One region of the Oceanobacillus sp. FSL K6-3682 genome, then DNA from elsewhere that is predicted to be linked to it. Evidence: riboswitches for the same ligand, from Rfam matches in the RefSeq annotation. Region 1 holds a riboswitch; each other region holds the start of a gene.
What was found. Region 1 has a riboswitch for preQ1 ahead of queF (preQ(1) synthase). Riboswitches for the same ligand answer to the same signal wherever they lie in the genome.

Region 2: it holds a riboswitch for preQ1, as region 1 does, so the genes downstream of both, MHH51_RS04365 (QueT transporter family protein) here and queF (preQ(1) synthase) in region 1, are expected to answer to the same signal.
Region 3: it holds a riboswitch for preQ1, as region 1 does, so the genes downstream of both, queC (7-cyano-7-deazaguanine synthase QueC) here and queF (preQ(1) synthase) in region 1, are expected to answer to the same signal.

Annotation. Positions count from the first base shown of each region.
Region 1 covers NZ_CP150263.1:996,905-1,001,921, forward strand. Annotated here, with positions in the region: gene MHH51_RS05085 (alpha/beta fold hydrolase) at 1-646, shown strand, start outside; gene murB (UDP-N-acetylmuramate dehydrogenase) at 813-1,736, shown strand; PreQ1 riboswitch class I at 1,851-1,897, shown strand; gene queF (preQ(1) synthase) at 1,975-2,472, shown strand; gene MHH51_RS05100 (queuosine precursor transporter) at 2,520-3,155, shown strand; gene ehuA (ectoine/hydroxyectoine ABC transporter ATP-binding protein EhuA) at 3,277-4,047, opposite strand; gene ehuD (ectoine/hydroxyectoine ABC transporter permease subunit EhuD) at 4,047-4,760, opposite strand; gene MHH51_RS05115 (amino acid ABC transporter permease) at 4,760-5,017, opposite strand, start outside.
Region 2 covers NZ_CP150263.1:853,507-858,523, forward strand. Annotated here, with positions in the region: gene metA (homoserine O-succinyltransferase) at 6-917, shown strand; gene MHH51_RS04360 (DUF3891 family protein) at 1,025-1,792, opposite strand; gene MHH51_RS04365 (QueT transporter family protein) at 1,941-2,423, opposite strand; PreQ1 riboswitch class I at 2,432-2,476, opposite strand; gene MHH51_RS04370 (VOC family protein) at 2,869-3,726, shown strand; gene MHH51_RS04375 (calcium/sodium antiporter) at 3,815-4,765, shown strand; gene MHH51_RS04380 (alpha/beta hydrolase) at 4,794-5,017, opposite strand, start outside.
Region 3 covers NZ_CP150263.1:2,596,181-2,601,197, reverse strand. Annotated here, with positions in the region: gene MHH51_RS12980 (3-keto-5-aminohexanoate cleavage protein) at 1-710, shown strand, start outside; gene MHH51_RS12975 (3-hydroxyacyl-CoA dehydrogenase NAD-binding domain-containing protein) at 721-1,689, shown strand; gene MHH51_RS12970 (thioesterase family protein) at 1,676-2,149, shown strand; PreQ1 riboswitch class I at 2,410-2,455, shown strand; gene queC (7-cyano-7-deazaguanine synthase QueC) at 2,538-3,212, shown strand; gene queD (6-carboxytetrahydropterin synthase QueD) at 3,212-3,679, shown strand; gene queE (7-carboxy-7-deazaguanine synthase QueE) at 3,672-4,400, shown strand.

The DNA.
Region 1 (5,017 bases):
ATATATGCTTGACCGCTTTGAAAATACGTACCAGTGGGGTAATAAAGGTTTTATTTACTATGTTCAAAAAGATGGGAATATAATTGATTATAATTTAAATAAGGGAAGATACGCACCGACGTTTGTACAGATTGTTCTGGAAGACAACCGTGCAAGCTTTCAGAACAGTACAGAATGGATTGCAAATGTGCTCCTGCACTTAAAGGAAAACTATCGTGTAGAGGAGGTTAATCTGGTTGGCCATTCTATGGGCGGCATTCTGGCAGTGAAATATACGATGGAGTATCCGCTGAATGGTTATCCAACAGTAAATAAGCTTGTTGCAATTGGCAGTCCGTTTGATGGTATTTATAATGAAGGTTATTTTGAATTACATCAGGATGAAGCTGCAGACGATTTAAAACCCGATTCCCGCGCTTTAAATGTACTGCGGGAGAATATGTTTCCGGCAGATGTTAATGTGTACAGCATAGCCAGTACAGGAGATACTGTTGCAGTGCCGGAAAGTGTAAAGACTTTAAGGAATATAATACCGGAACAAAATTATAAAGAGACAATCATTGATGATCCGCAGCTGACACACAGTGCTATGCATGAAAGCCCGCAAATTGATAAATTGATTTATAGCTTTTTGTGGCAAGATTAATTGGATTCAACTACAATAGTATAGGATTCATCAAAAATAGATTACTCCAGCCTTATTGAAAGTTAAAGCTGGAGAGACTGGGATGTCTGCTTTTAAACAGTGGCAGAAAAAAGAATAACAATGCCAAATGTATATATATCATTTGGCAAATTAAAGGAATGATAGCATGAATAAATACCATCATCTCTACGATCAATTAATTCAACATACAAATAAAGATAATGTATTAATCAATGAGCCGATAAGAGAACATACGTATACAAAATTAGGCGGGGCTGCAGATTTTTATATCACGCCATCGTCTTATGAAGAAGTACAGGCAATTATCCGCTTTGCCAACCAGGAAAATGTACCATTTACAATGCTTGGAAATGGTTCTAATTTAATCGTGAAGGATGGCGGAATCCGGGGAATTGTTATGAACCTTCAACAGCTGGCGTCCATTTGGCGAGAAGGGGATAAGGTCATCTCTCAAAGTGGTGCAAGAATTATTGATGCTTCCCGTTTTGCTTTGAAGGAAGAACTTACGGGGCTGGAGTTTGCATGCGGGATTCCGGGTTCTGTCGGGGGAGCTCTGTATATGAATGCAGGCGCATACGGCGGAGAAATTAAAGATGCGCTGGAAAGCACAGTAGTTGTAACGAAAGATGGAGAGCTGCTGTCATTAACTGCGGATCAGCTGGATCTCAGCTATCGCACAAGTAATATCCCGGACAACGGCTATATTGTTTTAGAAGCAACCTTTGCTCTAAAATCCGGAAGCAAGGAAGAAATTAAAGAAGTAATGGATGATCTTACATATAAGAGAGAATCCAAGCAGCCATTGGAATATCCATCTTGCGGCAGTGTATTTAAGAGGCCGCCCGGTTTTTTTGCCGGCAAGCTGATTCAAGACAGTAATCTTCAAGGACAGCAAATTGGTGGAGCGGAAGTTTCTACAAAACATGCTGGTTTTATTGTCAATAAAAATAATGCAACAGCGTCAGAATATATTTCATTAATTCAATTTGTCCAGGCGACAGTGAAAGAGAAATTTGATGTACAGTTAGAACGTGAAGTGCGCATTATTGGCGAGGATATGGAGAAATAAAATTGTAGAGCAGGCTCCGGGCATGAAAGGTAAGATACGGAACTTTGTAATATAAAAGAAAGATTGACATTCAGAGTCTACATTCTTATAATATGAAGTGTTAATTTTAACCAATAGGCAGAGGTTCTTAGCGTTAACCCTCTATAAAAAACTAAGGACAACTTGTAATTATCAAGCTGTGTTCCTTGGGAGCATGGCTTTTTTGTTTATCTTAAAATATCAAAAGGAGGTGAGCAGCATGGCAGGAAGAAGTGAAAAGGATCTGCAAGGAATTGAATTGCTGGGAAATAAAGAAACGAAATATGCGTTTGATTATACACCAGAGATTTTAGAGGTGTTTGATAATCAGCATCCGAACCGGGATTATTTTGTGAAATTAAACTGTCCGGAATTTACAACACTTTGTCCAATGACAAATCAGCCTGATTTTGGAACAATTTATATCAGCTATATTCCAGATATTAAAATGGTAGAGAGTAAATCTTTAAAATTATATTTATTCAGTTTCCGAAACCATGGTGATTTCCATGAGGACTGTGTCAATATCATTATGAATGATTTAATTGAACTGATGGATCCCCGTTATATTGAAGTGAGAGGAAAATTTACGCCACGCGGAGGAATCTCCATTGATCCATATTGTAATTATGGAAAAACGGGAACGAAATTTGAAAAGATGGCAGAAGACCGGTTAATGCAGCATGATATGTATCCGGAAACTGTAGATAATCGATAGAGGGAAACGTTAGGTCCTTGAACCTTTGGAGAGAAGGGAACAGGATAATGTATATTTACTTAAATGCTGTCTTTGTTGGGCTGTTATTGTTGTCCAATGTTTTGTCGGTCAAATTATTTCAAATGGGAAGCTTTGTGTTGCCGGCTGCAGCGATTGTTTATGTGATTACGTATTTAATGATGGATGTTATTGGCGAGGTTTATGGAAAAAAGGCTGCGAGAAAAACGATTCAAGCCGGATTTTTCACACAGATTATTGCTATGATATTTATTTATATTGCGATTCAGCTTCCACCGGCAGCGGATTTTCAATCACAGGCTGCTTTTGAAGAAATTTTTAATGGGAGTTTCCGCGTGATTTTAGCCAGTCTGGTTTCTTATTTTGTCAGCCAGAACTTAGGTGTTACAATTTTTCATGGATTAAAGCATCGTCATGGCAGGAAAAAGCTATGGCTGCGTAATAGTTTATCAACGATGACCAGCCAGCTCATTGATACGATATTATTTATTACAATTGCTTTTTGGGGGATTGTCCCGACAACAGTTTTACTTGGAATGATTGTATCACAATATATATGGAAGTTTATTGTTGCAGTGATGGACACACCATTTGCGTATCTGCTGGTCCGCTTAGCTAGAAAGCATGAGGAGAAAAACCAGGCGGAGTTATTGGAGGCTTCTTAAACAGGAGAATCTGATAGATTAATTCTTGTATTGATTATAAATACATTGAAAAGACCAGCCAGAGCAAAAAATATCTGGCTGGTCTTTTATAAGCAATGTTCAGCAGTATAATTCTCTTCATTTATCCTCTAAAACGCTGCAGGAACGATTGTACGCGAGGATTCTCGGAATGCTCAATAACTTCACTTGCAGTTCCCTGCTCCGCGATAACCCCTTCATCTAAGAAGAGTACTTTATCTGCTATATCCAGGGCAAAGTCCATTTCATGTGTGACAAGAATCATTGCCATATCATCGTTTTCTGCAATATCACGAATGACATTTAAAACTTCCCCCACAAGCTCAGGGTCAAGTGCTGAGGTAACCTCATCAAACAGCATAATTTTTGGGCGCATAACAAGCGCACGGGCCATAGCTACACGCTGCTTCTGTCCTCCTGAGAGCTGGCTGGGATAGTTATCCAGCTTATCTCCAAGTCCTACACGTTCAAGCATTTCTATGGAACGTTTTTTCACATCACTTTTTTCTTCATTTTTCACATGAACAGGCGCTGTCATACAATTTTCTAAAATAGTCATATGTGGAAACAGATTGAAATGCTGAAATACCATTCCAATATCTCCGCGAATAGAGCGTAAATGATTTTCATTTGCGTGAATCCATTTCCCGTTCTTCTCCATTTTCCACAGATTACGGCCATCCACGATAATATCGCCCGCTGTTGGCTGCTCCAATGTCATCAGCAGACGGATAATGGTTGTTTTTCCAGAACCGCTTGGGCCAATGACAGCTACTTTTTCAGCCGGGTATATATCTAAATCAATTCCTTTCAGCACTTCTACATCGCCGAAGGATTTATGAACATCTTTATAGGTAACGATTGGTTCAGCCATTATTGCATTGCTCCTTTGTCTTTCATGATTTGATTTTTATCGAATCTTTTGTTGAAACGATTCTCTAACTTCTTAATCAGCACTGCAGAAGGGTAGCTTAGTACTAAGAAAATGATTCCTACAATGGTTAACGGTTCAAGGTAGGACCAGTTTTCCGCACCATATGATCTGGCAAGCAGCATAATACCTGCTACCCCGATGGTAGATGCCAGAGGAACCTCTTTAAACATAATAATAAAGTAATTTCCAAGCATTGGAATGGTCGGCGGGATTGCTTGCGGAAGAATAATCCTTCGCCATTTATCCCATGTAGAAATATTCAGTGCAGTAGAAGCCTCCCATTGTCCCTTATCCACATTTTCAATTCCAGAGCGATAAATTTCACCAATATACGTACTAAAGTGTATACCAAGTCCCAACACGGCACAAGCGAATGGGTGAAGTGATATTCCAATATAAGGTATCACCGGTAAGGCGTAATAGATAAAAAATAATTGAACAAGTGGAGGCGTAGAGCGTATAAATTCCATGGTCCAAGTGACAATGAAATGAATAAAACGATTTGGGACGCGGCGTAAGAATGTCCACAAAAAACCAAAAATTAAGGCAAAAAGGTAGCTGGCAAACGTCAGTCCAATCGTAATCCCAAGCCCTTGTAATACCACTGGTAACGCATCGAAAAATGTATCCCAGCTCCAATAATTCAGGTTCATCAGCTAGCTACCCCCTTTTTAGCAATTTTTTCAGCCTTCCTGGTAAGGAAAATTAACGGAAGGGCTAATATGAAATAGAATATAAGTGCAGTTAGATAAATCAATGGTGATAAAGATAAGCTGGTGCTTCGCATTACATCTCCATAATATAAAATATCCGTTAATCCAATTAAAGAGACAAGAGAGGTCCCTTTTAAAATTTGAATGGTATAGTTACCGAATTCAGGAAGCATCATACGTACTGCCTGTGGGAAAAT
Region 2 (5,017 bases), 140 kb from region 1:
AGACAATGCCGATTAAAATTCCAAGAGAGCTGCCAGCAAAAGAGATTTTAGAAGAGGAAAATATCTTTGTGATGGATGAACAGCGCGCGGATTCACAGGAAATTCGTCCGCTGAGTATTCTTATCCTCAATTTGATGCCTGAAAAACAAAAGACTGAAACGCAATTGTTAAGATACCTTGGGAATACCCCATTACAAGTGCGTATTTCTTTTTTGCGAATGGCTTCACATGAATCAAAAACAACAAGTCAGAACCACCTGGATACATTTTATAAGACCTTTGAAGAGGTTCGGGATAAAACATTTGACGGTATGATTATTACAGGGTCCCCGGTAGAGCATCTTTCCTTTACAGATGTTGATTATTGGGAGGAACTGCAAGAAATTATGGAGTGGACGAATGATCATGTTACATCTACACTTCATATTTGCTGGGGAGCGCAGGCAGCTTTATATCATCATTATGGCATTGATAAGCATGCCCTCCCGCAAAAATGTTTTGGAGTTTTTGAACATGAGGTATTAGCACCGAAAGAACGTCTGGTAAGAGGATTTGATGAAATATTCTTAGCACCGCATTCGCGCTATACCACAGTATCTTTGGAAGAAATTGATAATCATCCTGACTTGCAACTATTAGCTGTGTCCGATGATGCAGGGGTGTTTTTACTTGCATCTAAGGATGGGAAGCATATTATGGCAACAGGTCATTTAGAATACACGGCGACAACGTTAAAAGAAGAATATGAAAGAGATCATGCCCGCGGTGTTGACACAGCATTACCAGAAAACTATTATCCAAATAATGATCCGGACAAACTTCCAAAGCATCGCTGGAAGAGTCATTGCAGCTTACTATTTTCCAATTGGTTGAATTATTATGTGTATCAGGAAACACCTTATGTTTGGGGAGAGTGAACTTACACTTAGGCTTGACTTTAAGGGGCCAGATGTGTCTGGTCCTTTTTGATTTGGCAGGAAATAAGGTCAGGAGCACTCCCGGCCTTATTTCCGTAAAAAAGTGATTAATTACGGGCATTTATCCAAATTGTTTCTGCTAAAATTGGAGCATGCTCATAAGCAGCAATTAATCCTTGCTGTTGAATTGCTGCTTTTTGAACACACTTGTATGTTAAAGTGACAGAGAAATCTGATGAAAACGGAAAAGGATCTATAGCAATGGCATCTCTGCCTGTCCAGCCAATGGAATAGTCAGATGGTAATTTAGAAGCACTGTTTGATAAGGATAACCCTTCTTTGAAAAAAGGATGCAGGTCTTTATCCTCTGCTCCGGCCTCGTTCATGCAAACAAACAGGGACAAGTTATCGGAAAACTGTAACAGTGTATAGTCAGCTTCAAAGCTTTGCTTATCAAAATCCTTCATGGTACTGATTAACCATTCCTGACGCTTTGCTTCCTGTTGAACAAATGCTTCCGCTTCAGGGAGAGAGGATTTTATCAGGAAACGTTTATAATGTTCACTGCAAAGTAAAGCAGCGTAGCTATCCTTCTCCTGAACCTGTTCAATACCCTGCGTGTATAATACGGTTTTTGGAATGGTTGGAAAATCAATAAATGAATAAGGCTGATTAGCCTGATCATTCCAAAAGGGCTGCTTGTCAAATGCTTTCCAGCCACAGTCGTGCTGATAAGCAGCATAAATAACAGAATCTTTGTAAGGAGCATGCTCCAAATAACTGGAGTCCAGATGTTTTAAAAATTCTCCTGATAAAAGAGCATGGTCTGGCTGTGCTATAAAAATAAAATGCTCGTCCTGATTTCTGATAATCATATTAATCCTTCCCTTCAAAATGATAATTTACAAAAAATGATATTTATAAAGAGGTGATCTGATTATACTCATTAGTATAGTTAAAAAGGGTTATCTGGATTTCAATTATTAAAAAGACGATGGATGATCCACCGTCTTATTCTCGATTCTATATTATTTTATCAAAATGTATCCGTTTATATAAAGTATAGAAAATCGGGATACCAATCAGCAATACAATTAATTCACTGGCTCCTGTTGTAAGCCATGTAAGCAGGAATGGTAAGTTTAAAGCAATCTTTAGCATAAAAGCGATAATAAACATATTAAAGCTGAAAATCAATGTATTCAGGAATAACAGTGTGAGTGTATTTTTAATATATTTCTTTAAGAAAATAATAATTCCTAACGATATAGCAGTATGTGCTGTCCCGAATAAGAGATCGAGCCCGCCTGCCATTGAAAATAAATTAGATGCAAATACACCAATTGTAATTCCGAAAAAGTAACGTTTATCAAAGATAATTAAATGGTTAAACATCTCTGATATTCGAAATTGAATCGCTCCGAATGCAACGGGAGAGACCAGCAAGGATAGAGCAACATATAGCGCTGCGATAATCCCGTTAACCACAAGTGTTTTTATATTCATATTTTGTTTTCCTCCTAGTTTTTTAGCGTGGGATGGTTACGAACCACGTCATGCAACGCTTATCATATCAGTATTTGAATTGGAAAACAATCGTTTTATACTATTTATAGTGTAAATAGTAGTCGTGTTTATTGTTTTTCTCGTCATTGGTCAAATCTCCACAATATGAATTGCTATTGCAGCAATTTCATCCAATTTTCATTTCAATAGAAGGATGATTTAACAACATGCAAGCAGGATAATGAAGAACATGTTCATAATGGAATAGGAAGGTATAGACGCTTATTCTCAGGTGCGAAAGTTGAGTTATTAATTTAAACAGAAGTTAAATAATCTGAACGAGAAAACATTTTTGACCGCTGGACTTCACTCATTTATAATTAGTTACATAAAGTAAGTTTATTATTTTTAGTGAAATATAAAACCGGAAAGGTGACTATTATAAATGGAAAAGAAATTTTTTGACGAACAGACAATATACGTATCAGATATAACTATACAGGTAACAGATTTACAACGTTCTATTCAATTTTATCAAGATTTTTTGGGCTTTAGAATAATGCGGAAAACAGATAATAAAGCAGTACTTTCGGCAGACAGCAAGAAGGCTTTAATTACTCTGGAGCAGCCTGAAGGAGTTGTGTCAAAACAAAGAAGAACAACAGGGCTCTATCATTTTGCTATTCTTTTGCCGGAACGAAAAGACCTGGCAGTATTTTTAAAATATCTTTTGCAGGAGGGGAGAAGATATACGCTGCAATTAGGTGCTTCTGATCACTTAGTCAGTGAAGCACTCTATTTCTCAGATCCGGATGGAAATGGGATTGAAGTAGCGAGAGACCGATTATCTGAAAGCTGGAGCTGGTCAGAAGAATCTGTACAAATGAGCACAGAACCGCTTGATGCAGATGGACTTCTCGAACTAGCAACAGAGGAGTGGAATGGCATGCCTGAAGAAACCCTTATTGGACATATTCATTTACATGTGAATGATTTGTCAAAAGCAAAGGAGTTCTATGTAGAAGGATTAGGCTTTCAAGAAGTAACCGTTTATCCTGGAGCTTCCTTTTTATCTGATAGCGGTTATCATCATCATATTGCAATAAATACGTGGAATGGAGAAGGGGCGCCGGTACCAGATCAAAATGAAGTCGGATTGAAGTTTTTTACAATAGTATATCCTGTTAAAGAAGAGGCAGACAAAGCAATGGAAAGACTGAAAGCTTTAGGCTATTCAGTTGATGAAGGAATGGTAAAGGACCCTGCAGGAAATCAAATTTTTATATTGGGTTCAGCAAAGTAAGAAATATCTACATGAAAATAGTGGATAGGAAAATACAATTACGGTAGAATAAAAAACACAAATGCAGGGAGAGATGGGGAGTAGACTCATGGAATATGTCTTATTAATTATCGGATTTTCATTGTTAGTGAAAGGAGCAGACTGGTTTGTGGATGGTTCCTCCAATATTGCACAGCTTTTGCGTGTTCCGCCGATTTTAATTGGATTAACGATTGTAGCCTTAGGGACAAGTGCGCCAGAAGCAACGGTGAGTATTATTGCGGCTGTCCAGGGAACAGCCGATGTAGCAGTAGGAAACGTAGTTGGAAGCAATATCTTTAATATTACACTGGTTGTTGGATTGGCAGCAGCTATTTACCCGCTTCAGGTTCAAAATGAAATGATTGTCAAACAGATTCCTTTTGCATTATTGGCGGCAGTAGCTTTGTTTGCACTAGGGAGTGATGTACTGCTTCAGGGATCGACAGAAAATATCCTCAGCAGAAGTGATGGAATCATTTTCTTTCTGTTTCTAGCGATTTTTATGTATTACATTATTGAGGTCGGTTTGAAAAGCAGAAAAGAAACCAAAGCCATTAAAGATTCAAATGTAAAGTGGGGAAAGAGTACCTTTATTACTCTGCTCGGATTGGCAGCAATTATTCTTGGGGGGCAATTTGTTGTGTCTAATGCTACGGAAATTGCTTTGTCATGGGGAATGAGTGAAGCTTTAGTTGGTTTGACTATTGTTGCAATAGGAACCTCATTACCTGAATTAGTTACCTCTATCTCAGCAGCACTAAAGAATGAAAGTGAAATTGCCTTAGGAAATGTTGTTGGCAGCGGGATTTTTAATATCTTATTTGTTCTTGGCGCAGCATCTCTGATTTCTCCTTTAGCCATCAATCCTGTGATCTTCACAGATATCTGGATAATGATAGTATTGACGATACTTTTGTTAATTTTTTCGCGGACAAGTTTCCGAATTGGGAGAAGAGAAGGAATTATATTAGCCCTCATCTATGTATTGTATACAATCTATATTATTATAAGAAATTAAAAAGAAGGAGAACAAACTCTCCTTCTTTTTAATTCGCGTACCAGCTTGCAGCTGCTTTAATCTCACTCATTGTCAGTTGATGACCGTTACTCTCCCAGTGAAGATCGACATCAGCCCCGCCGTTTGTCAACAATCGCTGTAATTCCTCTGCTTCTTCCGGAGGACACATCGGATCGTTATCACCAGCGGCAATAAATACTTTTGTTCCAGTTAAATCCGGAAGGTCAATCCCTTTTCTGGGAACCATCGGAT
Region 3 (5,017 bases), 1.6 Mb from region 1:
GTCACGATGTAGAGCTTTTTAAAGAGACTGTAGAACGAATTCGTGAATCCGATACAGATGTGATTATTAATATTACTGCTGGCGGGGGCGGAGATTTTGTTCCTGACCTTCAAAATCCGACACAAGGAGGGCCAGGGACAGATATCCAGACCCCGAAGGAGCGGCATGAGCCTGTCGGTAAATTGCTTCCGGAGCTCACAACATTGGATTGCGGCAGCCTGAACTTTGGTAACCAGGTTTATTTAGGACCGGAAGACTGGCTTCGCGAGCATGCCGAGCTGATTAAAGAGAGTGGTGTAAAAGCCGAATTGGAAGTATTTGATACAGGTCATATCCGCCTTGCCAACCAACTAATTTCTGAAGGGCTGGTGGAAGGAACACCAATGTATCAGTTTTGTCTTGGGATTCCATGGGGCGCTGATGCTGATTCAGAAACAATCGAATATATGAAAAGACGTATTGTCGGGGGATCCCACTGGTCGGCGTTCGGTATTGGCCGCATGCAGCTGCCGATTGTTGCACAGGCTGCTTTGCTTGGCGGGAATGTCCGTGTTGGATTAGAAGACAATCTATATTTAGAAAAAGGTGTACTTGGTACAAATGAACAGCTGGTAGATCAAGCTGTCAATATTTTAAACAGTGTGAAACTTGAGCCGATGACAGCGGCAGAAGCGAGAGAGCATTTGAATCTGAAAACATTTAATTCTTAAGAGGTGAACTATGGCACAAAAAACAATGGCAGTTTTAGGAACTGGAGTTATCGGCAATGGCTGGATTGCCCGCTTTTTAGCAAGCGGTCATAAAGTCAATGCTTTTGATCCGGCTCCTGGCGCGAAAGAAAAAACAGAAAAAATGATAGATGAAATTTGGACAACATTAGAAGAATTTGGAATAAGTGATGAAGCAGCGAAGGAAAATCTCAGCTTTTATGACACCTTAGAAGAAGCTGTAAAAGAAGCTGATTTGATACAAGAAAACGTCCCAGAACAGGAAGCGTTGAAGAAAAAGGTATTGGTACAAGTCGATGCCGCAGCTAAACCAACAGCGATTATTGCATCCAGTACCTCCGGTTATATGCCTTCAGTACTGCAGGAGGACTGTGCTCACCATCCAGAACGCGTTATTGTTGCACATCCATTTAATCCAGTTTACTTAATACCGCTGGTAGAAATAGCTGGAGGCAAACAAACAGAAAGAAGTTACATGGAAAAAGCAGAAAAAATGTATGAAAGCATGAATATGAAGCCGCTTGTGATGAAAGGCGAAATTGATGGTCATATTGGTGACCGGCTTATGGAAGCAATTTGGCGTGAAGGTCTTCATATTGTCAACGATGGCGTTGCCACAACTGAAGAAGTGGATAAGGCGATTGTGTATGGACCTGGTCTGCGCTGGGCTTTGATGGGACCATTTTTGACACTTCATTTAGCTGGTGGTAAAGACGGTATGAAGCACATGCTTGAACAGTTTGGTCCTGCTTTGAAGCTTCCGTGGACTCGCTTGGTAGCCCCAGAATTGACCGAAGAATTAAGTGAAAAAGTTATTTCAGGAACTGCAGAGCAAAGCGGAGATGTACCAATTGAAGATCTGGAGCATCGTCGTGACCGCTTCTTGATTAAACTGATGGGGCTTTTAGAGGAAGAAGGTTTCTGGCCGGCAGAAAGGCTGCTTTCCTATGATAGAAAGTAAGCAAATATGGAAGGGCCGTGTATTGCCCGAATGGGTAGATTATAATGGCCATTTAAATGATGCATATTATGCTTTGATTTTCAGCCGCAGCCTGGATGCCTTGATGGATGAAATTGGACTCGATGAAGAAGGAAGAAAAGCAAACGCTTATACTATATTTACCCTGGAAGCGCATATTAAATATTTAAAAGAAGCACATGAAAATGAAGAACTGCATACAAATGTTACTGTTTTGAACAAGGATGAAAAGCGTATGCATCTTTGGTTTGAAATGAAAAATGAAGAAAATACGACTGTGGCAACCAGTGAACAGATGGTAATGGGAATGGACCAGATATCAGGGCGCCCTGCGCCGTTTCCAGATACAGTTGATGTGCGGATTAATCAATTTCCTAGATTGCCAAAAGAGAATTGGCCTACTGGAGCGAATACACTTATGGGTATTCGTGAGAAAAAATAACATATACTTTTGATTGAAACAAAAATATTTGTATTGTCATAGGTAATATATACTCCCTTTATTGTGAACAGAGAAATAATTAAAATTCTCTCAGATGATAAAGGGAGCATTTGCTATGCCCGAAAGAACAGATATCATTCGCTGTAAGACTGTATTAGCTGTTGAAAAATAATTCAACATTTGTAAAAATGGTAACATCATCAGGAAAAATATGTTATACTGCCATTTGTAATCAACATTAATAAAATCTACGAAACGAAGTAGAAGAGGTTCTAGCTAACACCCTCTATAAAAAACTAAGGATAACCATACCGAGCCTTAGGTATGGTTTTTTATATTTTCTGGGTGTATAGGATTCTCTTTTTCAGATTGGAAAGGGGATTTTTTTATGGGAAAAAATAATAAGCGCGCAGTAGTTGTATTTAGCGGTGGCCAGGATAGCACTACCTGCTTATTTTGGGCATTAGAAAAGTTTGAGCATGTGGAATTAGTGACCTTTGATTACAATCAACGTCATAGCCTGGAGATTGAAGTCGCCAGGGAAATTGCTGAAGAGCAAGGGTTGAGACATCATATCCTGGATATGTCATTACTGAATCAATTAGCTCCTAATGCTCTGACAAGGGCGGATATAGAAGTGGAAAATGCCGAAGAGGAAGGAAAATTACCAAATACATTTGTCCCGGGAAGAAATTTACTGTTTCTTTCATTTGCAGCAATTTTAGCTAAGCAAATCAATGCAAAGCATATTATTACCGGTGTATGTGAGACAGATTTTAGCGGATATCCGGATTGCCGTGATATCTTTACTAAGTCTTTAAATGTCACATTAAATTTGTCAATGGACGAAGATTTTGTTATTCACACTCCATTAATGTGGCTGGACAAAGCAGAAACATGGAAAATGGCGGACGGGCTGCAAGTCTTCGATTATATCAGAGAGAGAACACTAACCTGCTATAACGGAATAAGAGGGGCCGGGTGCGGAGAGTGTCCGGCATGCCAATTGCGCCAGCGAGGGTTAGATCAATATCTGGCAAGAAGGCAGGAGGTGAATCAATAATGTTCGGGTTTCGTATTGTTGAAGAACTGCAAAAACTGGATGAAGATATTCAAAGAGAGCATTTAGCCTACCATCAAAAACGAGTAATGGTAAGTAAAGAATTTACATTCGATGCGGCACACCATCTTCATTGTTATGAGGGAAAGTGTAAAAATCTTCACGGGCATACCTATAAAGTTATATTCGGTATCAGCGGTTTTGTTGATGAAATCGGCTTAGTTATTGATTTCTCCGATATAAAAAAGATTTGGAAGGACAAGATTGAAGTATTTTTAGATCATCGTTATTTAAATGAAACATTACCAAAAATGAATACAACTGCAGAAAATATGGTCGTCTGGATTTTTGAACAAATGGAAGAAGCAATCCGTGACCTGCCTAACGATTGTAAAGTAGAACTTGTCCGGCTGTTTGAAACGCCGACGAGTTATGCTGAGGCCAGACGGGAGTGGATTTATCATGCGTAAAATACCTGTTTTAGAGATATTCGGACCTACGATTCAAGGGGAAGGAATGGTAGTGGGACGTAAGACGATGTTTGTAAGGACAGCTGGATGTGATTATCGATGTGCATGGTGCGATTCCTCATTTACATGGGATGGAAGCGCCAAAGAAGATATTGTTCAGATGACGAGTGAAGAGATTTGGCAGCGGCTGAAAGAAATAGGCGGCAATCAATTTGACCATGTGACGATTTCAGGCGGGAATCCAGCTTTGTTATCTGCTATTGATAACCTGATCGATTTGCTACAGAAAAATAATATCGAGGTCGCCCTGGAAACACAGGGGAGTAGTTATCAGGATTGGTTTATGAAAATTGATGATCTGACCATTTCTCCAAAACCGCCAAGCTCTAATATGAAAACAAACTGGGAGAAGCTTGATGATATCATCCATCAACTTAAAGCAAATGAACGATTAAAACATACCAGCTTAAAGGTTGTAATTTTTGATAAAGAAGATCTTCATTATGCTGAAAAAGTACATCAGCGCTATCCGGAGCTTGCTTTTTTCATGCAGGTAGGAAATGATGATTTAGAGGAAGCAGAGCCGCAGCAATTATCCCGGCATTTATTAAATAAGTATGAATGGCTAATTAATGAAGTAGTGGCATCTACAGTGTTGAATCGGGTTCGTGTTCTGCCGCAGGTGCATGCGTTAGTTTGGGGAAATAAACGTGGGGTGTAGTAAAAAAAGGGAATTTCACGGATAATAATATAATTTGTTATGGTAAAGCACCTTTATTGTTATGAGAAAAAGTATAAAAATCTTTACGGGCATATTTATAAAATCATGTTCATTATCATAAGTTAAATTTCTGTAGAGAATCTGTTATTTTTACTTTTAACAAAATAGAAAGTTGATCCAGGTCAATGGTAAGACTCTGATAATACTTGAGAAGTCAGTCTGACTTCTCAAGTATTCATTTTTAAAAACTCCTATAGGCAGAGAGAAATTAGAAACTTCTACATGAGTAACATAACTATTCCATTTCCAGTCCAAGTCCCTCTAAGTGTTTAATATAATTTTCCGTTTTTAAATCGTCTACCTAAGAAACGGCTGCATCAATTTCAATGATGTCTTGCATATTGGCTTCTGATAAAACTAAAGATGCTTCAGTAATAAAATAATCGTCCTCATGAATACTCCCGCCACTTCATTTCTATTGAAATTGGAAGTGGGGGTTTCTGGGGTGTCGAATTTCAAGATGACGATTAACCTCCAGTGGAGTGGACACATCGGTGTGCTGAAAACACCCAACCCCGCTATCCCATTGGTCTTTGCCTCCTAAGACTACTTTTATC